3 regions of the Polaromonas aquatica genome follow, and region 3 is predicted to be linked to each of the others. Evidence: predicted binding sites of a transcription regulator. Region 3 holds the regulator's gene; each other region holds the start of a gene.

Region 1 (10,548 bases), on a different contig from region 3:
ACTATTCCCACATGACACACCGTGCCTGCGAGGCCATTGCCGAAGCTGACGTGGTGGTCGGCTACGTCACCTACATCAAGCTGGTGGCCGATTTGCTGGAAGGCAAGGAAGTGATCCGCAAGGGCATGACCGAGGAGCTCGATCGCGCCGTCCATGCACTGGAGCGGGCCCGTGCGGGCAAGAAGGTGGCGCTGATCTCAAGCGGCGACGCGGGCGTGTATGGCATGGCCGGTCCGACTTACGAGGTGCTGTTCCAGGCGGGTTGGACGCCGGAGACTGACGTGGAAGTGGAGGTGATCCCCGGTGCCTCGGCCATCAACGCCTGCGCGGCGCTGGTGGGTGCGCCCCTCACGCACGACTTTTGCTCGATCTCTTTGTCCGACCTGCTGACGCCCTGGCCGGTGATTGCACGCCGCCTGGACGCCGTGGCCGCTGCTGATTTTGTGGTCGCACTGTACAACCCCAAAAGTGGCCGGCGCACCCAGCAGATCGTGCAGGCGCAACAGCTGTTTTTGCGCCATCGCCGCCCTGACACCCCGGTGGTGGTGGTCAAGTCGGCTTACCGGCGCCGCCAGAACATTGAGTTCACCACGCTGGACAAAATGAGCGAGTGCGACATTGGCATGCTGAGCACGGTGCTGATTGGCAACAGCCACACCTTTGTGCGCCATGGCCTGATGGTCACGCCGCGCGGCTACGCCAACAAGTACGCGCTCGACGGCGACGGCAGCGCCCATGCAGGCGAAAAACGCGGGCGCTCGCTGTCCACCGGCCTGCTGGGCTGGACGGAAAACCTCCGCATCGACCACGCCGAGGGCGAGAGCATTGCCGCGCTGGCACAGCGCCACAGCTTGCCTGCCGACTACATTGAAATGGTGTTAAACGCACCCATAGAGGATGCAGCCGTTACTGCGGATGAGTCCGAAGAATGAGCGAGGTCGCCAAGCCAAAAATAGGCAGCTACAAACGCCATATCCTGATATGCACTGGCCCGCGCTGCACACAGGACGGGGCGGCCCAGGAACTGTTCGACAGCCTGGGCGACAAGTTCAAGGCCGCCGGCGTGCATGACGGAGAACTGCGCGTCAAGCGCAGCCGCGTCAGCTGCTTTGCCGCCTGCAAGGGCGGGCCGGTGATGTGCGTGCAGCCCGATGGCACCTGGTACTACAACGTCACCCCCGCCAACATGGACCGCATCATCGAGCAGCACCTGGTGGGCGGTGCGCCGGTGACTGATCTGGTGTTTCACCAGGGACCGGGTGGCGGTCATGACGCCTGAGGCACAGGGGCAATCCAGCAGCGGGTTTGTGTCCATCGTGGGTGCCGGCCCGGGCCCGGTTGATTTGATGACCCTGCGGGCACTCGACCGGCTTCAGCGGGCCGAGGTGGTGGTGCATGACCGCCTGATCACGGCAGAGGTGCTGGCGCTGATACCCGAGGCCGCGCAGCGCGTGTATGTGGGCAAGGCGCTGGGCAATCACTCGGTGCCGCAAGAAGGCATCCATGCGCTGCTGGTCCAGCATGCGCGCCTGGGGCGACGCGTGGTTCGCCTCAAGGGCGGTGACCCCTATGTGTTTGGACGCGGGGGTGAAGAGGTGCAGGCCTTACAGGTCGAAGGAATTAGCTTTGAAGTCGTTCCGGGTGTCACCGCCGCCAGCGGTTGCTCGGCGGCGGCTGGTATTCCGTTAACCCATCGCGGTTTAGCCGGTAGCTGTGTTTTTCTGCCAGGCCATCTGGCTGATGACGAGGCCACGCACGACTGGCGTGCATTGGCGCGCCCGGGCCAAACCCGTGTGTTCTACATGGGCGTTCAGCGCTTGGCGCAAATTGCCCAACAGCTGATATCACACGGCCTGCCGCCGGATACCCCCGCCGCCATCGTGCGCGACGGCACCCGTGCTTCCCAAACCATCATCGCCACCGGACTGTGTAAGCTGGTGGCACGCGCTCCAGCCTACGGTCCCCAGCCAGACTTGCTCATCATTGGCGAGACCGTACAACTGAGTCCTGAATACCATGCAAATTGAAACCCCGCCCCAAAACAAACCCTACGAAAAACCCGAGGGTGAGCGCCAGGGCCTTGTGATCGTCAACACCGGCGACGGCAAAGGAAAAAGCACCGCCGCCTTCGGACTGGCGCTGTGGGCCCACGGCCGTGGCAAGGCGGTCAAGATTTTCCAGTTCATGAAAGTGCCTAGCGCGCTTTGGCGAGCACCGCATGTTCGAGCAGCTCGGCATTCCGATTGGAATACGAAGGGACTTCCCACTTTCAGGTAACGGCATCGAGTGCCAAGATTGGTTTTTGTGGAAGTCAATCTGCAACCTTTGAAAGGAGAAGTCCCATGAACAAGATTACACGAGTGGGTGCCGATTTGGCAAAGCACGTCATTCAAGTTCACGCCGTGGATGCGGCGGGCCAACGGATCACGAGTCGAGCGCTGGTGCCGGGCAAGTTCATGGCCTGGTGCGCCCAGTTGCCGCCTGGTTGCCTGGTCGCCATGGAGGCCAGCTCCAGCGCCCACCACTGGGCCCGCCGGCTGATTGCCCTGGGGCTCGACGCACGCATCATCGCCGCCCATCTGGTGGCACCCTACCGGCTGCAAGGCAAAAGCGGCAAGAACGACGCCAACGATGCCGCCGCTATCTGCGAAGCGGCCAGCCGCCCGCAGATGCACTTCGTTCCCGTCAAAAGCGTTGAACAGCAAAGCATGCTGTGCATCCACCGCCTGCGCGAAGGCTTCAAGGAAGAACGCACCGCCTGCATCAACCGCATCCGTGGCCTGCTGGCCGAGTTTGGCTTGGTGTTCCCGCAGAAGCCGGCCGCACTGCGCCTGGCGCTGCCGGACGTGATGGAAGACGCCAGCAACGAGCTGGGCGCCCAGGCCCGGCTGGCGCTGCAACGCGCCTGGATGCAGTGGCAAGAGCTCGATGGCCATCTGGCCTGGTGCGACGAACGTATCGCGGCCCATCTCAAAGACAGCGCGCAGGTGCGCCAAGCCGGGCAGTTGCTGGGGGTGGGGCCGGTGACGGCTTCCGCGGTGGTGGCGAGCGTGGGCGACTTCAGGCAGTTCAGGAACGGCGCGCAGTTTGGCGCCTGGCTGGGCTTGGTGCCCCGGCAGAACTCCAGTGGCGGCAAGAACCATCTGGGGGCCATCACCAAGCGGGGTGACATGTATCTACGCATGCTCTTGATCCAGGGCGCCAAGTCGGCGGTGATGACCGCGCACAGGCGCGATGATCCGATCTCCAGGTGGGCGTGTCAGTTGCGCGAGAGGTCAGGCTGGCAAAAGGCGGTGGTGGCGCTGGCCAACAAGAACGCCCGAATTCTGTGGGCGGTGTTCGTGCGGGGCACGCCGTTCGATGCGAACCATGTGAGCATCAAACCAGCTTGAGCGGGGGGCGCCGATTTCCTTGCAAGACGTGAAGCCGGAGATGCAAAAAACAGGTCAGACCGGCAGCGGGCAAGCTTGTCCCTCGAAGCATAACCGTGCCGCATTTGGAAGCATAACTGTACCGGGTACGTGTTTTTGCCCTTGAAGGGCGGATGCGCTGCTTGTTGATTACCCTGGGCATCACTGAGGTTCAACATGACTCGAATGCACAATCCACCGCACCCAGGCAAAGTCCTCCGGGAGTATTTAGGCAGCACATCCGTGACGAAAGCTGCCGCAAATCTCGGCGTACACCGAGTAACTTTGTCTCGCGTTCTCACCTGCTCTTCGGGCATTTCGGCTGATATGGCCTACCGGCTGGGCGATGCCTTTGGCACCAGTGCGGAGCTATGGGGCGGCATGCAATTGCAGTACAACTTGTACCAAGCAGGTAAAGCCAAACGACCCAAGATTAAGAAGTTGAGGCAGCTGCATACAAATGCGCGGTAGCCTAACCGTTGCAATTAATCACCTTAATTCAGGTGATTAATTGGAAATTTCTTATTTTTCGCCTGATAATGGGCTGAAATGTACGACCATCGAACCATCGAACCAGCGAAGAGTTAGAGGCGGAACTTGGCGAACAGCTTCGCGCTGCCAGGGTGCGCAATAACGTTAGTCAGGCAACGCTGGCCAAACAGGCAGGGGTGGCGGTCACCGCGCTGAGGCGCCTTGAGCTCGGCCAAGGCGCGACGGTTTCAACTCTGGTGTCCGTAGTGCGTGTCTTGGGCCGGCAGACTTGGCTGGATAGTCTGCAACCCGCAGTGACTATCAGTCCATTGCAGATGCTCAAGTCCACGCGCCAACGGCAGCGTGCGGGATCGCCGCACAAATCAAAACCTACCGTCGCCTGAAAAAGGGGGTGGCGCTGCCAGTGTTCGATGGGTGTTTGAGATGCCAATACAAGGCTGTCTTGACAGCGCTGGCAGATGGTGGTTCAAGCTGCGAAGGTTTGCACACGCCATGAAGTAGATATGACTTAAGGCGCATTTGCAGTGTCTCCTCGACATCCTCAAGCTGATGGTGATATGTTGAATTTTTTTGTGGAAAAAATCCAGATCAGGGAGTTGTGAATCCCGTCTGGCCCTCTCCGCTCCAGACACCAGCCCATTGCCGTTCAGTGGCTACTCATTCGCGTCTCAAGACAAAGCTTTCAAACAGGGCTGACATATTCTCAATCAAATCGGCGCTGGGGAATTTCTCTGTAGATATGACATTCAGCTCGTCATCCTTGCAACCGGTGCTGCGAAAAACTTGCAGGACGTAGTTGCGCACACCCATCGCGCTCAAGGTTTGCGCCAACGCCAGAATCTCCGAGGGGGTGTGTAGGCCCGGATGCACCGTGGTACGAAACTCGTGCGCCACACCGCTGGCTACCAATAGCTTGGCGCTGGCCCACACCGTCTTCGCACTGTCGGCCGTACGGGTGATGGCGTCGTAGCCCTGCTGCGTGGCCTTGATATCCATACCCACCCAGTCCACCAGTGGCAGCACCTCTTGCAGACGTCGAGGGTACATGCCCGCCGTGTGTAGCCCTACGCCAAAGCCCAGGGCGCGAACCTCGCGCATGGCATTTCCCAATGCCCGGTCGATGGTGGGCTCACCCCCACTGAACACCACTGCGTCGATCAGCCCCACCCGCCGTTGGAGCAGTGCCAGCACTTGCGCCCACGCCAGCGGACTGTCCCTGGTGCGGCTCTGCAAATGCGGGTTATGACAATAGCCACAGCGCCAGGGGCAACCCTGCACAAACACCACGGCAGCGAGTTGGCCGGGGTAGTCTGTCGCGGTGAAAGGCGTAATACCCCCCACCTTGAGTGGCTTGGCGCTGGGTGCCGAGTTGCGGACGCCGCTGTAGCGGGTTGCTGCCCGCTCAGCCAGCGGCAGGGGACTTGCAGTTGTTTTCACTAAAGTAAGTGCGCTCATGGAACTCGCCCTTCTTGCCGGTATTGAAGGACGCCACGGGGCGGTGGTAGCCCATGACGCGGGTCCACACCTCGCAGCGCTGACGCTCTTCATCACGCAGCACGATGGGCACTGCTTGGGGGGCCAAGGTTGGGGTTTTTTGTACAGTAATCATGTCATTCCTTCTTTGGTGGTTAAACAGGTTCCAACTGCTTGCGCGCGATGATTTCGACATCGCACTTCGGGCAAAAATCGTGGCGCCCGCCCAAGTAGCCGTGCTTGGGGCAGATAGAAAAAGTGGGCGTAACAGTGATGTAGGGCAGGCGAAAACGCGACAGCGAGCGCTTGATCAGCTGACGGCAGGCTTCTGCACTGGACAGCGGCTCGGTCATGTACAGATGCAGCACGGTGCCGCCGGTGTACTTGCGCTGCAAGTCATCCTGCATCTCCAACGCCTCGAACGGGTCGTCGGTGTAGCCTACCGGCAACTGGCTGGAGTTGGTGTAGTAAGGCATGTCCTTGGTACCGGCTTGCAGGATGCCAGGGAACTGCCTGGCGTCTTCCTTGGCAAAACGATAGGTGGTGCCTTCTGCCGGGGTCGCTTCCAGGTTGTACATTTGGCCGGTCTGATCCTGAAACTCCAGCATGCGTGCGCGTACATGGTCGAGCAGGCGAATGGCAAAGGCGTGTCCCCATTCGGAGCTGATGTCTTCGCGGTCCAGAGTGAAGTTGCGGATCATCTCGTTGATGCCGTTCACCCCCAGTGTGGAGAAGTGATTGCGCAGTGTGCCCAGATAACGCTTGGTGTAGGGGAACAGGCCGTTGTCCATGTGACGCTGGATCACCTTGCGCTTGATCTCCAGGCTGTCACGTCCCAGCTCCAGCAGGCCGTCAAGCGCCTTTAGCATGCCGGCCTCGTCCCCTTGGTGCAAATAGCCTAGGCGCGCGCAGTTGACGGTGACCACGCCGAGCGAGCCGGTCTGCTCGGCCGAACCGAACAGACCGTTGCCGCGCTTGAGCAGTTCGCGCAGATCAAGCTGCAGGCGACAGCACATGGAGCGAATCATGTTCGGTTTGAGTTCCGAATTGATAAAGTTCTGGAAGTAAGGCAGGCCGTACTTGGCGGTCATCTCGAACAGCAGCTCGGCATTCGGGCTATACCAGTCGAAATCCTCAGTCATGTTGTAGGTGGGGATTGGGAAGGTGAACACGCGGCCCTTGGCATCGCCGGACACCATCACTTCAATGTAAGCACGGTTGATCATGTCCATCTCGGCCTGGCACTCGCCGTAAGTGAAGCTCACTTCCTGGCCAGCAATAACGGGCGTCTGCTCGCGCAGGTCTTCCGGGCAAATCCAGTCAAATGTCAGGTTGGTAAATGGCGTCTGCGTACCCCAACGCGAGGGCACGTTAAGGTTGTAAATCAGCTCCTGCATGCACTGGCGAACATGGGCGTAGTCCAGCTTGTCCTGTCGGACGTACGGTGCCATGTAAGTATCGAACGAGCTGAACGCTTGTGCGCCAGCCCACTCGTTTTGCAGCGTGCCCAGGAAGTTGACGATTTGCCCCACCGCACTCGACATGTGCTTGGGCGGGCCACTTTCCACCTTGCCAGGCACACCGTTCAACCCCTCGTTGAGCAGGGTCCGCAGCGACCAGCCCGCGCAGTAGCCGGCCAGCATGTCAAGGTCATGAATGTGGATGGCAGCGCTGCGGTGCGCCGCACCGACTTCGGGCGGGTAGACGTGGTTGAGCCAGTAGTTGGCAATCACCTTGCCTGACACGTTGAGGATCAGGCCACCCAGCGAATAGCCCTGGTTCGCATTGGCGTTGACGCGCCAGTCGAGCTGCTGCAGGTACTCGTTCATGCTGGACTCGACGTCCACCATCGTCTTGCGGTCGCTGCGCAGCTTCTTGTGTTGCTCGCGGTAGACGATGTAGGCACGCAAAGTCTTGGGGTAGCCAGCGTCGAACAGTGCAGCCTCGACCGCGTCCTGGATCTGCTCGATGTGCGGCGTCGCCGGTCCAAGTATCCTGATTTTTGGAGTCACCAGATACTGCGTCAGGCGACGGGCTTCGGCGCCATCGAACTCGCCGGTGACCTGGGCAGCGCGCTCCAGCGCCTGGGCGATCTTGCCGGCATCAAACGGCTTGATCCCGCCGTCGCGCTTGATGATATGGGTAAATGTCGGTGCGGTTTGTATGCTCATCTAGCATCCTCTTAAAACACTATAGGTAGTGTGAAAGTGGATGATAGCCACTACAGGTAGTGTTTTTCGCGAATTAAATCGTGCAAAATCAACTTCCGGTTAAAGGTTGATCTGTATCAGGAAACGCTCATGATGCTGTTGACGTTGAGATAGTGCTCAACAGCTGCCTCCTTCTGCGCTTGCGGGTACTTGGGTTCCCGGCCCGCATAGCCCACCGGCAAATCGAGCCATTGCTCATATTCCCGGTACCAGCCCTTCAAGGCATTCTTCGTTGGGTAAAGGGCGTGCGATCCACAAGGTGGGCTATGCGATAGCGATCCGGAAGATTATTGGTAGGGCAGAACCCGCAAACCCCGTCGACGGGATGCGCGCCCTTGGCGACCGTGGCAAACAGGCATCAAAGACTGGGCTCAAAAAGCCCAGTGAAGATGGGCGCGACTGAAATCAAGCGCAGCAAAGCAGAAAAAACCGGAAGTTCACCCCGGGGCGGCTTGGTCGAATCGCTGACCGCGGACATTCAGAAGTTCGGCTCCGGATGCACGCTGGCGCCCGAGTGTGACATCTGATGGCCATGCGGCAAAGGTATGCCATCGGGATGGTCGGCAGGCCTGGTTATTATCACTTTTGTGACATAAACGATAAATATATATATCTGTTGTTGTAATCAGTTTAATCAAATAAGATTACAAAACTCCTGCAAAAAACAAGTTTTGTCACAAATTCAGAGTGGGCAATAGCGAAAGTCGAGCCTGTTTTTCACGGTTGCACAATCGCCGATGGCGTGAGTGGCTGGAGTCATGTGGGTAGATCTGAAATTAACGTCATTCATTAAGGAAAGTCTGAACAAGTCCACCAATCATGCCGTCGCGCGTTGATTGATGCAAAGAGGCCTACGCGAATGAGCCAGATCAGTTTTGCAGACGCCGAGTACGCCGGCAAGCGGAAGAAGACCAGGCGCGAGGTGTTCCTCGAGGAGATGGACGTGGTGGTGCCCTGGAGGGTGCTGCTCAAGATCATCGAGCCGCACTACCCGGTGGCCGGCCGCGGACGCAGGCCGTATGCGCTGGAGTCGATGCTGCGCGTGCACCTGATGCAGAACTGGTTTGCGCTGAGCGACCCGGCGATGGAGGAGGCCCTGTACGAGATCGCCTCGCTTCGCAGCTTCGCCCGTCTAAACCTGAACGAGCCGATTCCGGACGAGACGACCATCCTGAACTTCAGGCACCTGCTCGAAGCGAACGACCTGGCCGACGACATCCTGAAGGCGGTCAACGCCCTGTTGGCGCGCAAGGACCTTTTGCTCAAGCGAGGCAGCATCGTGGACGCCACCATCATTGCCGCGCCCAGTTCCACCAAGAACGCCGAGGGCGAGCGCGACCCGGAGATGCACCAGACCAAGAAGGGCAACCAGTGGTTCTTCGGGATGAAGGCGCACATCGGGGTGGATGCCGACAGCGGCCTGGTGCACACGGTGACCACCACGGCAGCCAATGAGGCAGACGTCGAGCAGGTGACCGATCTGCTGCACGGCAAGGAAGAACAGGTCTGGGCCGATTCTGGCTACCGCGGCGCGCCGGCCCGCGTGGACCGCGAGAATCTGCAGTGGCACATCGCCGTCCGGCCGAGCGACATCGCCAAGCTGCCTGAAGGCAGGGCCAAGACAAAAGTCCGGAAGGCGGAGCACCGCAAGGCCAGCATGCGCGCCAAGGTGGAGCACCCGTTTCGTGTCGTCAAGCGCCAGTTCGGCTTGGTGAAGGTGCGGTTCCGCGGGCTGGCCAAGAACACCGCGCACGTCGTCACCCTGTTCGCGCTGTCCAACCTGTGGATGGTGCGGAAGCAGTTGATGGCGATGACGGGAGTGGTCCGTCCGAAAGCAGCGTAAGGCGAGGGAATGAGGCCGAAACTGCCTGAAAACGCGAGTGGAGAGCGGCATTTCGTGCCACGCGCCGACTTCTTGCGCCCGGTGCGCGTTTGAATCGGCCTTGTTCAGACCCTCCTTAAGGAACCATCATGAAATCAGGAAAATTTTTGGCATTCAACCGCCGCGTATTCAATGCGGCACTGGCATCGGTTGTGGTGCTGGCAAGTGCCGGTGTTGTTGGCAATGCTTATGCCGCAGCGGCCAGCTCTACAGCAACCTCGGGCTGCGCGCTTTCTGGCAGTCCTTCATTTTCAGCAGTGATTTTGTCAGGTCGCCCAACGGTGGCTGGCTCAATGAGTCGGGACTCAAGACCCGCGTCGGCAGTGTTGCCTTGAGTTACAGCCGCACGCAGCTCCATGATTTCAGCAGCGAGCTGTATTTACCCAGCGCCGATTCCTTGCGCTCGCGCGACAAACTGCGGCTGGACGGCCCGATTCCGGCCGGCTGGCTGCCGCGCCTGCCGGTGACCCTGGAACTGCAGCGCGAGCAGTTTGAGTCGGGCCGCAGCAGTCTGGGCCTGGCGGGCCGGGTGGCCGCCTATGTGAACCGGACCTCGATCAGCAACCAGCTGAGCTGGCAAAGTTCAGGCGGCAACACCTCGGCCAGCGGCGTCCTGCAACTGAGCCGCCGGGTCGGCACCATCGGTTTGAGCGGCCAGCTCGGCTACAGCCTGACACCTCAGGTAAAACTGGAAACCATCGCGCTGTCGGGCGACAAGCGCCTGGGCGAGGCTTACCTGCTCAACCTGGGCGTGGTTCACTCGGTCGGCAGCAAGGAGACGATGCTGACCGCCGGCCTCAACAAAAGCCTGGGCCGCTACGGGCTGGGCCTGAGCACGAGTTATTCCAGCCGCGGGGTGTTTGCCGTGGGCCTGCAACTCTTCATTGCGATGGGCTGGGAGCCGCGGCAGCGCCAGTGGCGTTTTGATGCGCTGCCCAAGGCGGACAGCGGCGCTGCGTCGGTGCGTGTTTTCCTGGACGACAACGCCAACGGCCTCATGGACGCCGGCGAAGAGCCGATCGAGAACGTCGCGCTGACCGTCAACGGCAGCAGGGTGCCGGTGCGAACCAATGCCGCCGGG
Region 2 (10,548 bases), on a different contig from region 3:
CTCAAGCGCATATGAAATACCTTCTCATCCTCGCCATCGTGATGGTCGTTCTTTGGTTGTGGAAGAACAACCGGCGAACCGACATCAACAATAGCGGCGAAAAAACAGCAAGCCCCCGGCCCAAGCCGCCCGGCGTGGCCACTGAAATCGTGGCCTGCGACGTGTGCCATGTCCATTTACCGCGCTCCGAAGCCTTGACCGGCCCCAGGGGAGTGTATTGCTGCGTCGCCCATCGGCAGCAGGCAGGCAGCCAGGGCCACCCATGACAGAAGCTTCGAACTCCTGGTTTGGCCCTACGGAAAGCAGGTCAAGCGCGTGGGAGTCCGAAACCGAATCGGGTTCATTCGGCCGCCTGTGGCGCGCCTTCATGTCGGCGCGGGTCACCATTGCCAGTGTGCTGGTCGTGCTGCAGGCGGCGATTTATGCGCTGGGAAATGTCACCAACAGCTGGTCCATCGCGGTCTGCGTGGCCTACCTTTGCGCCACGGTAGCGGTGCGGCTGTGGGCACGGCCCAAACCGCCAGGCAGCACATTTGACGCCCAGTGGGTGTCCACCATCGGCGTGGATGTCGTGGCGTTTTCAGCGCTTAATTTTTTGCAGTCCAGCGGCATCAACTACACACCCCTGTTCGCCCTGCCTGTACTGCTGGCCTCGGTACTGGGCCCGCTTCTTCTTGCACTTGGCACGGCGGCGAGTGTGACGCTGCTGTTGCTGGCAGACGCGTGGTGGATTTCACTGCAGTCCATGGGGGAACTGGCATCACGCTACCTGCAGTCCGGCCTGAGCGGCTCGGGGTTCTTTCTGGTCGCCCTGCTGGCCAACCAGCTGGCGTTGAGGCTTGTGCGCGAAGAACAGCGGGCCAGGAGCAGCCAGTCGGTGGCGCGCATGCAAACGCAAGTCAATGAATTGGTGATTGAAACCCTGACCGATGGCGTGCTCGTGGTGGACGCCAACGGCATCGTGCGTTCAGCCAATCCGGCTTCCAGGCGTTTGCTGGCAACACGCGATGCGGCCCGCATGGCGCCCTTTGTCCTGTCTACAGAGGCAGCCTGGCAGCCTCTGGCCAAAATCATGCGGCGGACCTTCATGCTTGGCATTCCACAGGAAGCAGATGTCAGCCTGGAATACCCGGCGCGCAACGCACGACGGCTGCATGTACGCACGCGCCTCGCGGCCTCGCAGGATGGCAACCACGGCAGCCTGTGCGTGATGTTTCTTGAAGACCTGCGTGAAATGGAAGCCAGGGTGCGTACGGAAAAAATGGCCGCTATGGGCCGCATGTCTGCCGCTGTCGCACATGAAATCCGCAATCCGCTGGCGGCCATCTCCCAGGCCAATGCCTTGCTTGAAGAAGACCTGCAGGACCCGAACCACAGGCAACTCACCGCCATGGTCAGGCAAAACGCACAACGACTGGCAAAAATAGTCGACGAGGTCCTGAACCTTTCGCGCGCCCAGGTCCTGAGCCCCGAACAGCACGGCACTGTCCTGCTGCTGGACGACGCGGTGATGCGCATCACCTCGGACTGGGCAAAACAGAACGCTTCAACACAGCGGACGCATATTGCACCCGGCGCCGGCAACATGACGGTCGGGTTTGACCCCGAGCATTTACGGCGCCTGATGGTCAACCTGCTGGACAATGCCTTGCGCTATGCCAGCCAAGCGGCCAATGCCATTGAAGTAGCGACACAACAGCCGGCACCCGATCAGGTACGGCTTTCCGTCTGGAGCGATGGCCAGCCCCTTGAAACAACCGTCCAGACCCATCTGTTTGAGCCGTTCTTTTCATCGGAAAGCCGGTCTACCGGGCTGGGCCTGTACATTTGCAGGGAACTCTGCGAACGGTATGGCGCGATGATTGGCTACCAGCGGGCCATGCGCCATACCGTCGAGGGCAATGAGTTTTTTGTGGTTTTCAAGCCCGGGGCGCCACCACCCATAGCCAAACCCTCTTCTTATGGTGCCTTGTCCGCCTAATCCATGACACTACCAACCAGCAGCCCCTATTCACAGCCGGCGCACATCCTGGTCATTGACGATGAGCCGGATCTGCGCACTCTTTATGAACTCACCCTGTTGCGTGAGGGCTACCGGGTTGAAGCGGCTGGCGACCTGGCGCAAGCGCGCCAGCAGTTGCAGGAAAAGCGCTTTGACGCCGTGATTACCGACATGCGCCTGCCGGACGGGCTTGGCCTGGAGTTGCTGCGCGACATGGTCGTGCAGCAGCGCTCCGAGCGTTGTGTTGTGATCACCGCGCACGGGTCTACTGAAAATGCCGTTGAGGCCTTGAGGGCGGGGGCGTTCGATTACCTGACCAAACCGGTTGATTTAAAGCAGTTCCGAAATGTGGTGGCGTCTGCCATACAAGGCTCGAAAGCCGCGGCCTCAGTTGCCGGGGCCGAACGACCTGTTGCAGAAAACAAGGCATCCAATAGCAACGCCAACCCGGCCGCACAGCAGCCGGGTGCAAAACCGGGTACGGGCACCGCAGCGCTGCAGCGCCTGGTGGGCCGTTCTGCCGTGATGCAGGCCGTCAAGTCCCGGATAGCCAAAGTTGCCGGCAGCATGGCACCGGTACTGATACAGGGCGAGTCCGGCACCGGAAAGGAACTGGTCGCGCGCGCCGTGCACGAGTGCAGCCACCGCGCCGGCGGCCCGTTTGTCGCAGTCAATTGCAGCGCCATTCCCGAAAACCTGCTGGAGGCCGAATTTTTCGGTGCCCGCAAAGGTGCTTACACCGGCTCTACACAAGATCGCCTCGGTTATTTCCAGGCAGCCAAGGGTGGCACGCTCTTTCTGGACGAAATCGGCGACCTGCCGCTGGCCATGCAGTCCAAACTGCTGCGGGCCATACAGGAGCGCGTCGTCAGGCCCCTGGGTTCCTCACAGGAAGATATGGTGGATGTGCGCATTGTGAGCGCCACACACAAGGAGCTTGGGACCGAAATCGAGGCCGGGCGTTTTCGCCAGGACCTGTATTACCGCCTCAATGTCATCGTGATTGGTGTGCCCCCCCTGCGTGAACGCAGGGAAGACCTGCCTGAACTCTGTGAAGCCCTGCTGACACGGATTTGCCATGAATCGGGTTTTGGCACCATCCCCATGCTGACCGCGCCTGTGCTGGAGCAGTTGCGAGGCCACCCGTTTAACGGCAATGTCCGAGAACTGGAGAACATCCTGCACCGTGCGGTGGCCCTGAGCGAGAGCGGGGAACTGCACCTGGACACACCGTCGCCGCCGTATGCGGGAGTGCCCGTTGCAGCCGTCACGGCCGCTGTGGCCATTCCTGACAATCTGCAGGACTACCTGGACGCACAGGAGCGCGACATCCTCTGCCAGGTCCTCCAGGAAACCCGCTTTAACCGCACCGCGGCAGCCGCCAAACTGGGCCTGAGCCTGCGCCAGATCCGTTACCGCATTGAACGCCTGAACATCGCCTTGCCCGACAGCGATGCGGGCGCCGAGAGTCCCGATGCCGCAGAAGACCGCGCCTGAGGCCGGCCCGGCAAGGGCACTTTGGGAAAAAGGCTGGTATCGCCATGCAAGGGCGCTGGTGTCACCCAACAGCGGTCCGCGTCCCGGCAAGACGCCCATTGACCTGATCGTCATCCATTCCATCAGCCTGCCACCCGGGCAGTTTGGCAACGGCAATGTGCAGCGCCTGTTCACCAACCAGCTCGACTGGGACGAACACCCCTACTTCCAGGGCATACGGGGTTTGCAGGTATCCTCACACTTTTTTATCAGCCGCTCCGGCGAGCTCTGGCAGTTTGTCAGTTGTGACGAACGGGCATGGCATGCAGGGCAATCAAGCTACCGAGGGCGGGCCAACTGCAACGACGACTCGGTTGGCATTGAGCTGGAAGGGCTGGAGGGAGATACCTTCGAGGCAGCGCAATACGAAACCCTGACGGGCTTGTGCGCAGCGCTCATGGGGCACTACCCTGTCGCGCATATTGCCGGGCACGAGCACATTGCAGCCGGCCGCAAGCAGGACCCGGGACCGGGTTTTGACTGGCCCTTGCTGCAGCGCACACTGGCTGCGCCAGATAAATATTTTCCTGCGGCCAACTGAGCGCACTGCGGCGGCTGTCCGGTCAAAAAAAACGTATTACGCGACGGGTTTTCCTGCGCCTTCATGAGGAAACAAGCGTGGGCATGCCCCCGCAGGGCGAAGTCTGCGGCAAGGCGCATGAGCGCTTTGTTTTTTGGTGCGCAGCCTGACAGGGCAAGGCCCGCCAGCCAGTCCTCAAACACCCCGTCAGCAAAGCGGCTCAGGCAAGCCAGGCACGACCAAAATGTAAAAAATGGTTTCAGCGAGAATACGCATGGAAAACACTACCCCTAGTGCTTGAATTCACTTCAGACCCTAGGTATAGTGTGTGAGCTTGAGCCAATTTGGTGTGGTTCAGGCCCTGATAACCACGGAACAGCTCAAGCGGCACAACCTGGCAGGTAGCGCTTGAAAACACACCAAATCCGCCGAATACACGAACAGCGCAGTCAATAGAACAAAGTCAAGAGGAAGCCAATGCAAACAGCTCAAAGTACCGTATCCGTCGCCACCAGCGTGCCGACACTCCCCCAACAAGGCCATGCCCAGTCCAGCCAGTTCGGCAACTACCAGATCATCCGCCGCAATGGCGCGGTAGTTCCGTTCGAGCCGAACAAGATTGCGGTCGCGATGATGAAGGCCTTCCTCGCAGTGCACGGCACGCAAGGCGCGGCTTCGGCCAGCGTTCGCGAAACGGTTGACGAACTGACCCAGGCCGTCATGCGCGCCCTGATGCGTTCACGCCCCAGCGGCGGAACCTTTCATATTGAAGACGTGCAGGACCAGGTTGAACTCGGACTGATGCGCGGCGGCCACCATGAAATTGCCCGCGCCTATGTGCTCTACCGTGAAAAACGTACACAGGAACGTGCCCACCTGCCACAGGTGCCAACGCCCGAGCCCATCTTGCTGCACGTCATGGATGGCGGAAAAAGGGTGGCGCTTGACGTTCGCAACCTGCAGGCTCTCATAGAGGCCTCTTGCGCCAATCTGGGTGCAGACGTCAAACCCGACCCCATCGTTGCCGAAACCATGCGCAACCTCTATGACGGCGTGCCGATTGACGAGGTCTACAAGGCATCCATCCTGGCAGCCCGCACGCTGATCGAAAAAGACCCCGATTACACCTACGTCACCGCACGCCTTTTGATGCACACCATCCGCCGCGAAGTGCTGGGCGAAGAAGTCGCGCACGAGGAAATGCAAACCCGCTATGCCCAGTATTTCCCCCAATTCATCGCCAAGGGTGTGGAAAACGAGCTGCTCGACGAAAAACTCCAGCAGTTTGACCTGGCCCGCCTGGGCGCGGCGCTCAAACCCGAGCGCGACCTGAAGTTTGACTACCTCGGCCTGCAAACCCTGTTCGACCGCTATTTCCTGCACGTGCGCAAGCAGCGCATCGAGCTGCCGCAGGCTTTTTTCATGCGCGTGGCCATGGGCCTGTCGCTCAATGAAGTCAATCGCGAAGAGCGCGCCATCGAGTTCTACGAAATCCTCTCGTCCTTCGACTTCATGTCGAGCACGCCGACGCTGTTCAACGCCGGCACGCTGCGCTCGCAGCTGTCGTCCTGCTACCTGACCACGGTCGCCGATGACCTGGGCGGCATCTATGACGCCATCAAGGAAAACGCCCTGCTGTCCAAATTTGCCGGCGGCCTGGGCAACGACTGGACGCCAGTGCGCGCCCTGGGCGCCCACATCAAGGGCACCAACGGCGAATCACAAGGCGTCGTGCCCTTCCTGAAAGTCGTCAATGACACCGCCGTCGCCGTCAACCAGGGTGGCAAGCGCAAGGGCGCAGTCTGCGCCTACCTTGAGACGTGGCATCTGGACATCGAGGAATTCCTGGAACTGCGCAAGAACACCGGTGATGACCGCCGCCGCACCCACGACATGAACACCGCCAACTGGATCCCCGACCTCTTCATGCGCCGCGTGATGGAAAAGGGCAGCTGGACGCTGTTCTCGCCCAACGACACGCCCGACCTGCACGACAAGTTCGGCAAGGAATTCGAAAAGATCTACACGGCCTACGAAGCCCGGGCCGCCCGCGGCGAGATCAAGCCTTCGCGCACGCTGCAAGCCACCGACATGTGGCGCAAGATGCTGTCGATGCTGTTTGAAACCGGCCATCCCTGGATCACCTTCAAGGACGCCTGCAACATCCGCTCGCCCCAGCAACACACCGGCGTCGTGCATTCGTCCAACCTGTGCACCGAGATCACGCTCAATACCAGCGAAACCGAAACGGCCGTGTGCAACCTCGGCTCGGTCAACCTCGTGCAGCACCTGAAGGACGGCGCGATCGACCACGCCAAGCTGCAAAAAACCATCATCACGGCCATGCGCATGCTGGATAACGTGATCGACATCAATTACTACGCTGTCAAGAAGGCCCGCGATTCCAACATGCGCCATCGCCCGGTCGGCCTTGGCATCATGGGATTCCAGGACTGCCTGTATGAACTGCGCGTGCCATACGCATCCCAGGAAGCCGTCGAATTTGCCGACAAGTCCATGGAAGCCGTCTGCTACCACGCCTACTGGGCTTCGACCGAACTGGCCAAAGAGCGTGGGCAATATGCCAGCTACAAGGGCTCGCTCTGGGACAAGGGTATCCTGCCGCTGGACACGCTGAACATGCTGGCTGAAGAGCGCGGCGGTTATGTCGAGGTCGACCGCTCAGCCACGCTGGACTGGGACGCCTTGCGCAAGAAGATTGCCCTGGACGGCATGCGCAATTCCAACTGCGTGGCCATTGCACCTACGGCCACCATCTCCAACATCATCGGCGTGGACGCCTGTATCGAGCCCTGCTTCGGCAACCTCTCGGTCAAGTCCAACCTGTCGGGTGAATTCACCGTGATCAACCATTACCTGGTGCGTGACCTGAAACGCCTGGGCCTGTGGGACGACGTGATGGTGGTTGACCTGAAACACTTCGACGGCTCCCTGCGCCCGATTGACCGCGTACCGCAGGACATCAAGGCACTTTACGCAACGGCCTTTGAAGTTGAAACCTCGTGGATTGTTGAAGCAGCCGCCCGCCGCCAGAAATGGATTGACCAGGCGCAGTCGCTCAACATCTACATGGCCGGCGCTTCGGGCAAGAAGCTTGACGACACCTACAAGCTCGCTTGGTTGCGCGGCCTGAAAACGACGTACTACCTGCGCACGCAGAGCGCCACGCACGCCGAGAAGTCAACCGTTAAAGCCGGCAAGATGAACTCGGTGTCCTCCGGTCCTTCAGCGGATGTTGCCGCAAGCAGCGGCACCAGCGCACTGGAGGCCGCAGCTGCGGCAGCCCAGGCACAGATGAATGCGATACCGGCAACCGACATCAAGTTTTGCGCCATCGATGATCCAGGCTGCGAAGCCTGCCAATAAAAAATCGGGACACGCATCGGGACACGCGATGACACTTCGCGTGTGCCCCGATGTGATGAAACGATGCAATTGAGCAACACTAATCTGCAGCGATGTGAATGAACACTTTTCATTTTGTATCGCTGCTTTCATAATCCCAAAGTATTGGAACCCTCACATGTTGACCTGGGACGACGAAGTCAAACCATCATCGCCAAACTCTCTCACAAGCGGCTTGCCTGAAGGCCGCTCGATGGAACTTCCGCCTCTTTCTTCCGGCACATCCGCCCAACCCCAGGCGCAAGTCCGCATGCTCGACGATGGCGCCTTCTCTCCGGCTGCCACTGCCAGCGCATCAGCCCCACTGGATACCGCAGAAAAAGCAGCCGACACAGCAGCGCCGGCAGCCAAGCGCGTCAAGGCTTCCGACAAACGCATCATCAACGGCCAGACCGACGTCAACCAGCTGGTACCGTTCAAATACAAATGGGCCTGGGAAAAATACCTCGCCACCTGCGCCAACCACTGGATGCCGCAGGAAGTCAACATGACGCGCGACATCGCGCTCTGGAAAGACCCGAACGGTTTGACCGAAGACGAACGCCGCCTGGTCAAACGCAACCTCGGTTTCTTCGTGACGGCTGATTCACTCGCCGCCAACAACATAGTGCTGGGCACCTACCGCCACATCACGGCACCCGAGTGCCGCCAGTTCCTGCTGCGCCAGGCTTTCGAGGAAGCCATCCATACCCACGCCTACCAGTACATCACCGAATCGCTTGGCCTGGATGAAGCCGAAATCTTCAACGCCTACAACGAAGTGCAGTCCATCCGGGACAAGGACCAGTTCCTGATCCCTTTCATTGAAGTGATTTCCGATCCGCACTTCAAGACCGGCACGCCGGAGGCCGACCAGACCCTGCTCAAGTCACTGATCGTGTTTGCCTGCCTGATGGAAGGCCTGTTCTTCTATGTAGGCTTCACGCAGATCCTTGCCCTGGGTCGCCAGAACAAGATGACCGGTGCCGCCGAGCAGTACCAGTACATCCTGCGCGACGAGTCCATGCACTGCAATTTCGGCATCGACCTGATCAACCAGCTCAAGCTTGAGAATCCACACCTGTGGACGGCCGAATTCAAGGCCGAGATCAAGGCCCTGTTCATGAAAGCCGTCGAACTCGAGTATCGCTATGCCGAGGACACCATGCCGCGCGGCGTGCTCGGCCTCAATGCATCCATGTTCAAGGGTTACCTCCGCTACATCGCTAATCGCCGTGCCACGCAGATTGGACTTGAAACCCTGTTCCCGAACGAAGAGAATCCGTTCCCATGGATGAGCGAAATGATTGACCTGAAGAAGGAACGTAACTTCTTCGAAACCCGCGTCATTGAATACCAGTCGGGCGGAGCCCTCTCCTGGGATTGACGCGGACTGATCCGAATTGATTGAGACAAGACCAGAACAACATGATTTCTAGAATTGCAATGACCAGTGACTGCGCCGGAGAGCGCGCGTTGGGCTTTGCTCCTGTGTTCGCGGCGCTGGGCCCGGTTTATCCGCAGGCCCAACGCCGTGAATCGCTTTGCGTACTCCAAACGTGAAGTGCTCTTTGCAACGTGATCAAGGAGAAAACTATGGCAACTGCGAAAAAACCTGCGGCTAAAAAAGCTGCACCAAAGAAAGCACCGGCAAAAAAAGTAGCGGCGAAGAAAGCCCCTGCGAAAAAAGTAGCCGCTAAAAAAGCGCCTGCTAAAAAAGCACCGGCCAAGAAAGTAGTAGCTAAAAAGGCTCCGGCCAAAAAAGCTGCAGTGAAAAAAGCTGCAGTGAAAAAAGCTCCAGCCAAAAAGGCTCCGGCAAAAAAAGTAGCAGCGAAGAAAGTAGCCGCTAAAAAAGCTCCGGCCAAAAAAGCCGCAGCCAAAAAAGCGCCAGCAAAGAAAGCCGCAGCCAAGAAAGTAGCGAAAAAACCCGCTGCGAAGAAAGCCGCGAAAAAGCCTGCTGCGAAGAAAGCCGCGAAAAAGCCCGCTGCCAAAGCACCCGCTGCACCGGCTGCCCCTGCGGCTCAGACTACTCTGAACCCGCAAGCTGCCTGGCCGTTTCCTACAGCCAGCAAGCCGTAAGCAGTAAGGTACTTCTGCTTGAAAAGCCCAGTGTCGTAGATGCTGGGCTTTTTTTATGGACTCCTGCACAGCATGACCACCCCGAAACCAGGCCCCACGATACCCTTCATCCGGACCGACAGGCACGGCAATGTCATCGTGGACATACAGGTGGTGCCCAATGCTGCTAAAACGCAGGTGGACGGCCTGTACGGCGAACAAGGTGCGATCGCGCTAAAAGTCCGCCTGAACGCTCCGCCAGTCGACGGCAAGGCAAATGAAGCGCTGCTCAAATGGCTGGCAGGCCAGCTGGGCATTCCACGAAGATCATTGGAGGTGGTGCGCGGACAAACCTCCAGGAGAAAGCAGCTCAGCATGTCCGCTGAAATTGCCGCGAAGGCAGACTGGCATCAGCTGACACGGCACATCACATGCCATCCGGCAGCAGGCGCCACCTCAAACGCTACAAAATAGATAGCTGGTTGCGCCCACAGGCAGGGTATCAGAGACCTTTTTGAATGGATTCCAGCGTGTAGTTCTGGCCGCCGCGGTAAGCGATCTTGTGCGCACCCACGCGGTTGCCCAGTTCGGCGCAGCGTACCAGCGACCAGCCCTTTTCCAGGCCGAACAGCAGTGCGCCACGGAAGGCGTCGCCACAACCCGTCGGGTCAAGCACCTCCCTGGCGACGACCGGCGCTACCAGCGTCTTCTCTCCGCCAACCCAGACCTCGCAACCTTCTGCCCCCAGGGTCACGATCAGTCCCTCGACGCGCTTTGACAGTTCTGCAATCGACAAACCCGTGCGATCGCTCAGCATCTTGCCCTCGTAGTCATTGACTGTGACCCAGGTTGCCAACTCGACAAAATGCGCAAGTTCCTGGCCGTCAAACATAGGCAGGCCCTGGCCCGGATCGAACACAAATGGAATCCCTGCGGCCTTGAACTGCTCCGCGTGCTGCAGCATGGCATCACGCCCGTCCGGAGATATGATGCCCAGCTTGATATCGCTGCGCGCCGAGATGTGGGT
Region 3 (10,548 bases):
TGCAGGCGCCGTTGAGCGCAATGCTGTCGCCCAAGCCTACGTCATCGAGGTAACCCGCAGGCGTTTCAATGGTGAGTCGCTTGCCATGGTCTGAAGAGCTGCCCAGGCTTTGGATGGCGACGATGCGTCCCAAGCCGGTGATGATTCCGGTAAACATCCCCCCATTTTCGCAGGGATTCAAGCCATTACGGCAGGGACGGGCACTAATCAGGCATTAAAGGGAGGCGAAAGCCGGTTTGGCGACCTCTTGGAGGGGGCAATGTGCCTAAAACTGGTCCCGCCCGGCGATTCGGGCCAGCACGCGCAGGTCGTTGCCCAGCATTTCAGTGGACAAAAACTGCAGGTCAATGGCGTCGGCGAGGCTTTCCAGGGGGCCAAACGAGGCCATGCCCTGCGCGGTGCCCAGAAGCTTGGGCGCCATGTAAAGCAGCACTTCGTCCACCAGGCCTTCGCGCAGTAGCGAACCATTGAGCTTGTGGCCGGCTTCGACGTGAAGCTCGTTGACTTCGCGCTGCGCCAGGTCGCGCAGCATGGCGGCAAGGTCAACCTTGTTGTTGGGGCCAGGCAGGTAGGTTACGACGGCACCGCGGGCTTCCAGTGCTGCCTTTTTTACATCATTTCGCTCTGCGGCGTAGATGTATAGCGCGCGACCAGCTATAAAAAGATGAGCATCCAGCGGCGTTTCAAGCCGGCTGTCCACGACCACCAGATGCGGCTGGCGCGGCGTATCGACAAGCCGTACGTCAAGGCGGGGATTGTCTTCAAGCACGGTGCCTATGCCGGTGAGCACCGCACAGCTGCGCGCCCGCCAGGCATGGCCATCGGTACGCGCGGCTTCCCCTGTGATCCACTGGCTCTGGCCGTTCATCAGCGCTGTTTTACCATCCAGCGAAGCTGCCATTTTCATGCGCACCCAGGGCGTTTTGCGGATCATCCGGCTGAAGAAACCGATATTGAGTTCACGTGATTCGGTCGCACCCGGGCCTACTTCGACCTCGATACCGGCTGCACGCAGACGCGCAATGCCTTGGCCCGCAACCAGCGGATTGGGGTCCTGGATAGATACGACGACCTTTTTGATGCCCGCGGCAATCAGGGCATCGCAGCATGGGCCTGTGCGGCCGTGGTGCGAGCAGGGTTCGAGGGTGACGTAGGCGGTTGCGCCTGCGACCGAGTTGCCTTTTGCGGCTGCGTCGTGCAGGGCCATGATTTCGGCGTGTGGACCGCCGCGATGTTGGGTGTGGCCTTGTCCAAGAAGTGCGCCATCGGGTGCGGTGAGAACGCAGCCCACTCGCGGGTTGGGCGAACTGATGCGAAGGGCCTGACGCGCATTTTCGAGCGCCATTGATGTGTACCGATCGATCTGCATGCAGCTTGATTTCCAAATGTTGTCAGATTGTTGGCGTATTCAATCAGGGATGTTCCTGTCATTGTATTAACCGTTTGGCGCCTGCTTGCCCGCGTCTGTCGGTTAGCGCTACCGTGACTCTCTGAATAGAAACTACCATGCGGCCATGTACCGAATTCCGGCAAACCGGGGGTTCACCCTCATTGAACTCCTGATCACCATAGCGATTGCTGCATTGCTTTTGACGCTGGCAGTGCCATCCATGCTATCAACGATAGAGGGGAGTGCCGTAAACAGGCACGTTACAACTTTCATCAGTGCACTGCGGTATGCGCGTTCGGAGGCGATTCGGACTGGCGTGCCGGTCGTAATGTGCCGTAGCGCCAACAGCGAGAGTGCAACACCGACATGTACTACTGCGTCGGGGGGCTGGGAAACGGGGTGGCTCATTTTTGTGAATCGCGATCTTGATGCATCCAACAACTACAGCTCTTCAGGGAACGATAGCCTTTTGAGGGTGCAGGGCGTGCTTTCTGATAGTGGCGGTATCCTTAAAACATCGGGGGCTGCCGTTAATAAATTTGTGTTTCGTCCTACCGGTTTGCTGAGTGCAGGCGCTGCGAGCTTTACTTTTAATTCCGCATCGCTGAATGGCGCGCAGCAAAAACTGGTGTGCATCTCGATGCAAGGGCGCGCCCGGATTCTGAGTGACTCTAATGCCAGTTGCACCGGTTCTGATTCGTAAAGACAGGGTTTGTCCATGGGTATCAGATTTATTACCGTTGCACCCTCCGCTCAAAAGGGAGCCTCCTTGCTCGAAGTCTTGATTGCGATTGTGATCATGTCTTTCGGCTTGCTGGCAATGGGGGGGTTGACCGCAGCGTCGATTCAATATGGAAAGATGGCGCAGTTTCAGACCGTGGGAGTCCAGCTCGCATCGGACTATGCGGACCGAATGCGCGCCAATGCCGATGGGTTCATGGCAAGCGCGTACGACAAAACCGCCGTTTACTCGTCGGTAACCACGGCCATTACCGTACCGACGTGTGCTGTTGCTTCAAAGTGCACGAGTGCGGAATTGGCCGCTATCGATGTTGCGGAATGGCGTAATAGCCTTCGCACAAGCTTGCCCGGTGGCGATGCCTACGTGTTGCGTGACACCACCAACCCTCCCGCGGTAGATATCTGGGTTATGTGGGCGGATCCCAGTCTTAAAGCAGGGACTGACACCTCACTCATTACCGCTGGCAGCAGCAGTTGTCCGGCCGCCGCGTTGTCAGGTTCAACGGTACCTCACTGTCTTTATTTTCGGGCTGGAATATGAAGCCTCCAAAGAAAGTCTTCCTTTACCAGAGTGGGGTTAGCCTGATTGAGCTGATGATCTCGATCACTATTGGCGTGGTGATTCTGGGCGCGATCCTGGCTGTCTATTCCGCGACAAGTTCAACCGGCAAGCAATCTGAAACAGCAACCCGCATGAGCGAGGATGCTGCGGTAGCCATGAATTACATGGCCGGCTATATACGGATGGCTGGCTTCAGTTTTCCGCAGGCCAATGTACCTGTCAACACGGCGGTATCCGGGACGGGCACGGTACAGGTAAATGACAGCAATTTTGCAGGGGCGGGCGTGCGGGGTTGTGATGCGGGTTTTAGCAACCCGACCGTGAGTACGACACTTTCGTTGACTTGCAATTCGGGAACCGGTACGGCGGCCATATCTGTGCGTTTTGAGGGTGATGCGTACAACACCGGGCCATCTGGCGTCAATCCTACAGATTGCCTGAGTCAGGCTGTTAATGCGGCGACCAGTTCTGACTTTAATGGTGGCCCTACGTATTCGTTGGTTGAGTCACGCTTTTACGTCAAGACGGGCGCCAATAGTGGTACGCCGGAGTTGTATTGTGGTGGAAATGGCGGCGGTAGCAATTTTGTCGCCCAGCCGATCATGCAGTATGTTGAAAGTTTGGTGTTCACCTATGGCGTGGCAGATGACGTGTCCTCCCAGGTCGTGACAAGTTATTTAACGGCCGCAGGTGTTGATTTATTGCCAGGAAGTGTGGACCAGCGTTGGTCGCGCGTAGTCAGTGTGAAGGTCTGTCTGGTCATGCGCAGCGAAATGCCGGATCAGAATACACCGGGTTCGTATATCAACTGCGCGGGCAACTCCGTGGCATCAACGGACCGGTTTTTGAGGAAAGCCTTTCGGTCCGTGGTTACGCTGCGAAATCGCGGGGCACTTTCATCATGAGCACAACTCTTTCCAGGGGCGAGCGCGCATTGCGCGCAAGAAGACACCAAAAAGAGAGTGGGATCGTATTGATTCTTGCACTGATTTTGTTGGTGGTCATTTCTACCGTCGCGGTCCTTGCTGTCAGGAATTCGATCTCGGGTGAGCAGGTGTCAAATAATTTGAGGGTCAGTGCGGTCGCGACTCAGGCCGCTGAAACCGCTTTGCGTTATTGTGAGAATCAGGTGCTTAGCAGGGTATCTACGCTTGTTATTAACACCATGCCTCTTAACAGCACCCAGACTGTTCCTAATTTATGGGCTTCGCGGACAAACTGGACTACTGGCGTGGCGAATACGGTGACCGCAGCAATTTCGAATTCCTCGAATGCTGCTGGCCGTACGGTCACAACATTGCCGGGTTGCATGATTGAGAAATACCCGCTTGTTACTCTGCAGGGCGGCCCAGCGCGCGAGTCCTATCTGATTACCGCGCGAGGTTATAGCCAGGACTACAGCACTAATTCAAGCGGACAGGTTAAATCAGGTAGTGAAGTTTGGCTGCAGTCAATTCTGCGGCAATGAGGACGGTTCCATGAAGCAGTTTATTTTCCGGGTTTTATTTGGAGTCGTTGTACTGTTGAGTGGGGGCCTTACTCATGCGCAAGTAGCTCAGACGCCCCTCATCGTTGGGGGGGCTGCGGTCCCTCCCAATCTGGTGTTTACTTTCGATGATTCGGGTTCAATGGCTTTTGAATGCTTGCCTGAAGCATTGTGCATTAGCGGTAAATATGTTGGCAGCATGCCAAGCGCTACCTCAACTTTTAAAAGTGGAGTTGCTACTTACAACGCCACGACTCTCTTTGTAAGGCAACTGAGATCGTCTGCGACCAACAGTCAATATTACAACCCGGCGATTACATACTCTCCATGGCTAAAGTCTGATGGGACTTCGTATCCGACTTATCCCGCTACGGCGGCGCCGGCTGATCCCAGAGTGCCGCTTACTGTGGTTAACCTCGTGGCGACACAGACGTTCACGACCTCTTTTTGCACAGATGCATCCACATGTTCGAATTCTTCACAAAGTTTGTATCCCGCGCAGTACTGGAAGTTAATTAGCGGGACCGGAACTGCGGTTGGTAACTTCACACAGACCTTTATCACCGGAACGGTTTCAACGACCTTTTCAAAAGATCCCAACCGCACCGACTGCGGGCTGCCAGCGGTGACCGTTTGTACTTTGGCGCAGGAGCAGCAGAATTTCTCCAATTGGTTTACTTATTACCGGAGCAAACTGCTTGCCGCCATTGGGGGTACGGCAACTGCCTTTTATTCATTGCCGGTGTCTTATCGATTGGGGTATGGGCGAATCAACCAATCTGCCAGCATAAGTATTGATGGGGTCAACTCAAATACGTTGCTACGAGGCTTGCGGTCGTTCACGGGGACGGACCGTGACTCTTTTTACACGTGGCTTTTTTCTCTTCAGGTTGATCCGGGCGGTACGCCATTACGTCGTGCCATGGGCGCCGTAGGAGAGTATTACAGCAGGTCAGACAATAAGGGGCCTTGGGGTGCTGTGCCTGGAACCGAGGATACGACTGCGCATTTGACGTGTAGAAGATCATTTCATTTACTGATGACTGATGGAAGCTGGAATGGGGCTGCTGCATCAAACGCTGGCGCAACGGGCAATGTGGACAACACCAGCTTGACTACGCCGATTACTGGTCCAAACGGTCAAAGTTATACATACACACGTGCCTATCCCTATCGGGACAATTTCTCTGGAACGTTGGCGGATGTTGCCATGTACTACTGGAGTAAGGATCTCCGCACTGATTTGGCCAACGAGGTCAAACCGACCGCAGGTGACCCCGCCTTCTGGCAGCATATGGTGAACTACACCATTGGATTCGGCGTCAACGGTAACTTGGTCAATCCAGATGATCTGCCAGCCTTGACGGCAAATACAAAATCTTGGGGCGACCCTAGTAATGATGACAATAATAAAGTGGATGACCTTTGGCATGCCGCTGTTAACAGTCGTGGCCTATCTTTAAGCGCGGCTGACCCGCAACAATATGCCAATGCTTTGCAAGCTGTTATCAGTAATATTGACGAGCGTAATGGCAGCGATGCGGGGGTGGCTGTATCGGGGCGTTTTCTGTCGTCAGACTCAAGAAAATATGTTCCGGAATACAGGACCAATGTCTGGACCGGCGAATTGTCCGCCGTTACGCTGGATTCGAATGGCAACGATGCGACGGTCGCGTGGCGAGCTTCGGAGCATTTGCCTGCGGCTGCCGCGCGCAATATTTTTACCTTTAAGGATGCGACAACCAAGGGGATCAGCTTCACCTGGGCCAGCTTGACGGCGCAAAGCATGACTGCAACTCTTGGTGTTAGTGCTGCGGCAGGTCCGGGATTGGTCAATTACCTGCGTGGTGATGCGACGGGCGAGGGCACGACTTATAGGGCCCGTGCAAAAAAACTGGGTGATATTATTAACTCCTCCCCCTCGCTGGTAAAAGATACGGTGGACATGCAGTACGATTTTCTGCCCTCTACTACCGGCACAACAGGAACATCGGTCGCAAAGTACTCTTACAGGGAGTTCCTTCGGAACAAAACATTCCGTGTCGCACAGGTGTTTGTCGGGGCCAATGATGGAATGTTGCATGCTTTCAGTGATGTGAATGGCACGGAGACTTTTGCATTCATGCCGAGAGCGGTACTTGGCAAGGTCAATGCACTAAGTCAGACCCCATATGATCACCAGTATTACGTGGATGGGCCAACTATTGAATCGGATGTATTTGATTCGAGCTTTGGCACAACAGGGGGCTGGCGAAACCTTGTGATTGCAACTGGTGGTGCGGGTGCCAAGAACATTTTTGCCATCAATGTGCCGGTGCCGAGTTCACCAACAGGAAGCGGTACGTTGACCACGACATTGATGCCCCCCGGTGCGAGCGATATTCTTTGGGAAAATACAAATACGGGCAATTTCGCCGAGCTTGGGTATTTAATGCAAACGGCGGAAGTCGGTTTGATGCGAAATGGCCAGTGGGCCGTCATTGTTGGTAATGGCTACGAAAGCGCCAGTGGCAGAGCGCAGCTATTTGTTATCGATGCATTGAGCGGGGCGCTTATTAAACGGATAGATACAGGTATTCCTGTTGCCGGAGGAGGCAATGGTTTAAGTGGTGTCCGGGTGGTGCGTGATTTGCAGCAACGCATCGTTGCAGCATATGCTGGCGATCTTATGGGTAATCTATGGAAGTTTGATTTCTCCAGTACCTCGTCCGCTAACTGGGCTGTTGCCTTCGGTAGCACCGCATTGGTTCCCAAACCGCTATTTTCCGCAGTTAACAGGAATGCTCAGGTTGAGCCGTTTACTGCTGCACCAACCTATGTTGTACATCCCTTGGGTGGGACGTTGGTATTGGCTGGAACTGGCAAATTGTTTGAGACGGCTGATACAAATAATACCCAGGAGAGGACACTTTACGGTCTATGGGATCAGGTCAAGGTTGGGGATGACTCCAGCGTCGCGACTTATGCAATTGCCGGGACTGCGACATTGGTTTTGCAGCAGCTTTCCGTCACCGTCACGGTTTCTGCTGGTACCCCCGCGCAGTCTGTCACTTACTACACCTCGACAAACAATACGGTGGACTACGCAACGAAACGTGGTTGGCGCTTCCCCCTGACTGTTCAGGCAGGGCAACGTATGATTTACGACCCTCAAGTAGCCTTGGGTCGGGTGTTTTTTGAAACGATTGTGCCTGGTGCGGCCGTGCAGACCTGCCAGGCGACCAATGGCATTGGCATCAATTTCGTTCTGGACCCGTTTAGTGGCGCCGCTGGCACCGGTGGCCCAACGTTTGATACCAACGGGGATGGCTTCATTGACAACAATGACTTGACTTCGGCTATAGGCTATCAGACAGGGGCCGATGGCAGTGATGGTATCTTGATAAAACCCGGAGGCAGGTCGCAAGGCGTAACGGTGTCGCCCAACACCAGCAGGTTATTTCAAGGTGACAGAAACTCAATTCGGCGCACCTGGAGGCAGATATTCAGCCCTCCTTCATCGTAGCCGCCTGGTCGAAATTGCGTTCTAAATGTGGAGCAGGTATGAGAAATCGCGGTTTTACTCTCATTGAGTTGATGATTGTGGTTGCAATCGTTGCCATTATTTCAGCAGTAGCATTGCCGAGTTACAACAACTCGATTGCCAAATCACGGCGGGCAGAGGCGCGCGGGCAATTACTTGAAACCGCGCAGTTCATGCAGCGCTTCTATTCGCAGAATGATAGTTTTAGCCAGGATCGTGCAGGAAATGCTGTCGCAGTACCGACTGCTCTGGCGACAGTGCCCAAGACCGCAGCAGCAGGTGCTGGTACTTACAGTATCAGTTTCTCGGGTACGCCTACGGTAGCTACATTTACCGTCCAGGCAGTTCCTGTTGTGGGAGGGCCCATGGCAACAGACAAATGCGGTTCTCTATTGCTGGACAACACCGGCCGTCGAACCATCTCTGGCACGGTAACAGTTGAGGAGTGCTGGAGATAGTCGGGAAAAGGAATGGGCGGGTGAACTACCGCCTCACCTCATCCACCAGCGTCTTGAACTCATCAATGTCTTCAAAACTCCGGTACACGCTGGCAAAGCGTATGTAGGCTACCTTGTCGAGCTTTTTCAGTTCGCGCATGACCAGCTCGCCCAGGCGGTTGGATGCGACTTCGCGGATGCCCAGGCTCAGTAATCTTTCCTCGATGCGCTCGATGGCCGAGTCGATCTGTTCGGTGCTGACCGGGCGCTTGCGCAAGGCCAGGTTCATGGAGCCGAGGATCTTGCTGCGTTTGTATTCGATGCGGCGGCCGTCCTTTTTGACAATCGCCGGGAAGGTGACGTCGGGCCGTTCGTAGGTGGTGAAGCGTTTTTCACACGCGCCGCACTGGCGGCGGCGGCGTATGAAGTCTGCGTCTTCGGATATCCGGGTTTCGACAACCTGGGTCTCAAGATGGCTGCAAAAAGGGCATTTCATGGGCTTTTCCTGAAATTATGGGCATTTTGTGCCGCTGGCCCCGGTGGATTGTGCGCCGCCAGCTATTAAAAACATAGCGGCTGCGCACTTCATTTGACGCAGTCCGTTTAACGGTAAACCGGGAAGCGGCTCGTCAGGGCGTGAACCTTGGCGCGCACGGCTTCGATGTTGGCTGCATCACGCGGGTTGTCGAGCACGTCCGCGATCAGGTTGGCTGTCAGGCGCGCTTCTTCGTCCTTGAAGCCGCGCGTGGTCATGGCCGGGGTGCCTATACGCACGCCGCTGGTGACCATTGGCTTTTCCGGGTCGTTCGGGATGGCGTTCTTGTTGATGGTCATGTGGGCGCTGCCCAGCACGGCCTCGGCTTCCTTGCCGGTGATGCCCTTGGCGCGCAGGTCGACCAGCATGACGTGGCTTTCGGTGCGTCCGCTCACGATGCGCAGGCCGCGCTCGGTGAGGGTGTCGGCCACGATCTGGGCATTCTTGACCACCTGTTGCTGGTAGGCCTTGAACTCGGGCGCCATGGCTTCCTTGAAAGCGACGGCCTTGGCGGCAATCACGTGCATCAGCGGGCCGCCTTGCAGGCCGGGGAAGATCGCGCTGTTGATGGCCTTCTCGTGCTGCGACTTCATCAGGATGATGCCGCCGCGCGGGCCGCGCAGGCTCTTGTGGGTGGTGGAGGTGACCACGTCGGCATGCGGCACCGGGTTGGGGTACACGCCCGCGGCCACGAGGCCGGCGTAGTGGGCGATGTCGACCATGAAGATCGCGCCGACGTCCTTGGCCACCTTGGCGAAGCGTTCGAAGTCGATGCGCAGCGAGTAGGCCGAGGCGCCCGCGATGATCAGCTTGGGCATGTGCTCGTGCGCCTTGCGTTCCATCGCGTCGTAGTCGATGGCTTCGTTGGCGTCGAGGCCGTAGCTGACCACGTTGAACCACTTGCCGCTCATGTTCAGCGCCATGCCGTGGGTCAGGTGGCCGCCTTCAGCCAGGCTCATGCCCATGATGGTGTCGCCGGGCTTCAGGAAAGCCAGGAACACGGCCTCATTGGCCGAGGCTCCGCAATGCGGCTGCACGTTGGCGGCATCGGCGCCGAAGATTTGCTTGACGCGGTCAATGGCCAGTTGCTCGGCCACGTCCACGTGTTCGCAGCCGCCGTAGTAGCGGCGGCCGGGATAACCTTCGGCGTATTTGTTGGTGAGCTGCGAGCCTTGCGCGGCCATGACGGCGGGCGAGGCGTAGTTTTCGCTGGCGATCAGCTCGATGTGGTGTTCCTGGCGGGCGTTTTCGGCCTGGATGGCAGCGAAAAGCTCGGGATCGGTTTGTTCAACAAGAATGTTGCGGTCGTACATGGCAGTCCTTTAAAGACGTGGTCCCTGTCATCGGGTGGATGGAACAAGGGCTGCCCAGGCGAACGGCTGAACGCTGTGTGGATTCAAAACCGACTTCAGCGGTGCGCTTCCAAGTGGTGTCCCACGTCAGCCTTCGGGCTCGCCGGAACAGGTCCGGGAGCAAGAGGCCTATCGCCAGTTGCGCACCCCCCAAGTGTACCGCAGAGCGGTCGATGGCCGGGTGGCCGCGGGGATCAGGAACTGGCCAGCTCGGCCGCTTTGTCGCTGGACTCGGCCGGTGCGGCCTTGACGGGAATGGCGCGCGTTGATGCAGCGCCGGCGTGGTAGGGCGTAGCGCCGCTGCCGACGACCGCCAGCAGGCGGGCGTGTTCCGCCATGACTTTGCCTGCGTAGCCGCCATCGTCCTCGAGGTTGGCCGCGCCTACGTAATATTTGAGGCCGCCTTCGATGGAGCCCGCCCGGCTGATGCATTCCTGCAGCACCTTGACGCCTACGCGCAGGTTGGTCACCGGGTCGAATGCGGCCAGTTTGCCGCCGAAGTTGTCGTATTTGTCGTGATGC

The links. The regulator NrdR, encoded in region 3, represses ribonucleotide reductase genes. The targets are predictions, from matches to a motif close to CACNANATNTNGTG.
Positions count from the first base shown of each region.
Region 1: the regulator NrdR is predicted to act here: its motif matches at 7,564-7,577, upstream of ACFQND_RS07715 (ribonucleoside triphosphate reductase).
Region 2: the regulator NrdR is predicted to act here: its motif matches at 4,372-4,385, upstream of ACFQND_RS18970 (ribonucleoside-diphosphate reductase subunit alpha).

Region 1 covers NZ_JBHSRS010000016.1:64,754-75,301, reverse strand. Annotated here, with positions in the region: gene cobJ (precorrin-3B C(17)-methyltransferase) at 1-932, shown strand, start outside; gene ACFQND_RS07755 ((2Fe-2S) ferredoxin domain-containing protein) at 929-1,279, shown strand; gene cobA (uroporphyrinogen-III C-methyltransferase) at 1,269-2,027, shown strand; partial or broken gene ACFQND_RS07745 (cob(I)yrinic acid a,c-diamide adenosyltransferase) at 2,017-2,314, shown strand; gene ACFQND_RS07740 (IS110 family transposase) at 2,343-3,392, shown strand; gene ACFQND_RS07735 (HigA family addiction module antitoxin) at 3,588-3,881, shown strand; partial or broken gene ACFQND_RS07730 (helix-turn-helix domain-containing protein) at 4,016-4,285, shown strand; gene ACFQND_RS07725 (anaerobic ribonucleoside-triphosphate reductase activating protein) at 4,560-5,243, opposite strand; gene nrdD (anaerobic ribonucleoside-triphosphate reductase) at 5,305-5,511, opposite strand; gene ACFQND_RS07715 (ribonucleoside triphosphate reductase) at 5,531-7,546, opposite strand; gene ACFQND_RS07710 (hypothetical protein) at 7,663-7,806, opposite strand; gene ACFQND_RS07705 (hypothetical protein) at 7,975-8,112, shown strand; gene ACFQND_RS07700 (IS5 family transposase) at 8,445-9,428, shown strand; gene ACFQND_RS07695 (hypothetical protein) at 9,557-9,802, shown strand; gene ACFQND_RS07690 (hypothetical protein) at 9,799-10,548, shown strand, end outside.
Region 2 covers NZ_JBHSRS010000082.1:252,810-263,357, reverse strand. Annotated here, with positions in the region: gene ACFQND_RS18995 (cytochrome C assembly family protein) at 1-15, shown strand, start outside; gene ACFQND_RS18990 (PP0621 family protein) at 12-266, shown strand; gene ACFQND_RS18985 (sensor histidine kinase) at 263-1,981, shown strand; gene ACFQND_RS18980 (sigma-54-dependent transcriptional regulator) at 1,985-3,499, shown strand; gene ampD (1,6-anhydro-N-acetylmuramyl-L-alanine amidase AmpD) at 3,477-4,079, shown strand; gene ACFQND_RS18970 (ribonucleoside-diphosphate reductase subunit alpha) at 4,536-7,445, shown strand; gene ACFQND_RS18965 (ribonucleotide-diphosphate reductase subunit beta) at 7,603-8,850, shown strand; gene ACFQND_RS18960 (histone H1-like DNA-binding protein) at 9,060-9,542, shown strand; gene ACFQND_RS18955 (DUF167 domain-containing protein) at 9,615-9,995, shown strand; gene ACFQND_RS18950 (carbohydrate kinase family protein) at 10,024-10,548, opposite strand, start outside.
Region 3 covers NZ_JBHSRS010000084.1:266,566-277,113, reverse strand. Annotated here, with positions in the region: gene ACFQND_RS22490 (riboflavin synthase) at 1-157, opposite strand, end outside; gene ribD (bifunctional diaminohydroxyphosphoribosylaminopyrimidine deaminase/5-amino-6-(5-phosphoribosylamino)uracil reductase RibD) at 266-1,369, opposite strand; gene ACFQND_RS22480 (GspH/FimT family pseudopilin) at 1,515-2,093, shown strand; gene pilV (type IV pilus modification protein PilV) at 2,109-2,672, shown strand; gene ACFQND_RS22470 (PilW family protein) at 2,669-3,598, shown strand; gene ACFQND_RS22465 (pilus assembly PilX family protein) at 3,595-4,161, shown strand; gene ACFQND_RS22460 (pilus assembly protein) at 4,172-7,684, shown strand; gene ACFQND_RS22455 (type IV pilin protein) at 7,723-8,160, shown strand; gene nrdR (transcriptional regulator NrdR) at 8,186-8,635, opposite strand; gene glyA (serine hydroxymethyltransferase) at 8,743-9,987, opposite strand; ZMP/ZTP riboswitch at 10,033-10,179, opposite strand; gene ACFQND_RS22440 (lytic transglycosylase domain-containing protein) at 10,221-10,548, opposite strand, start outside.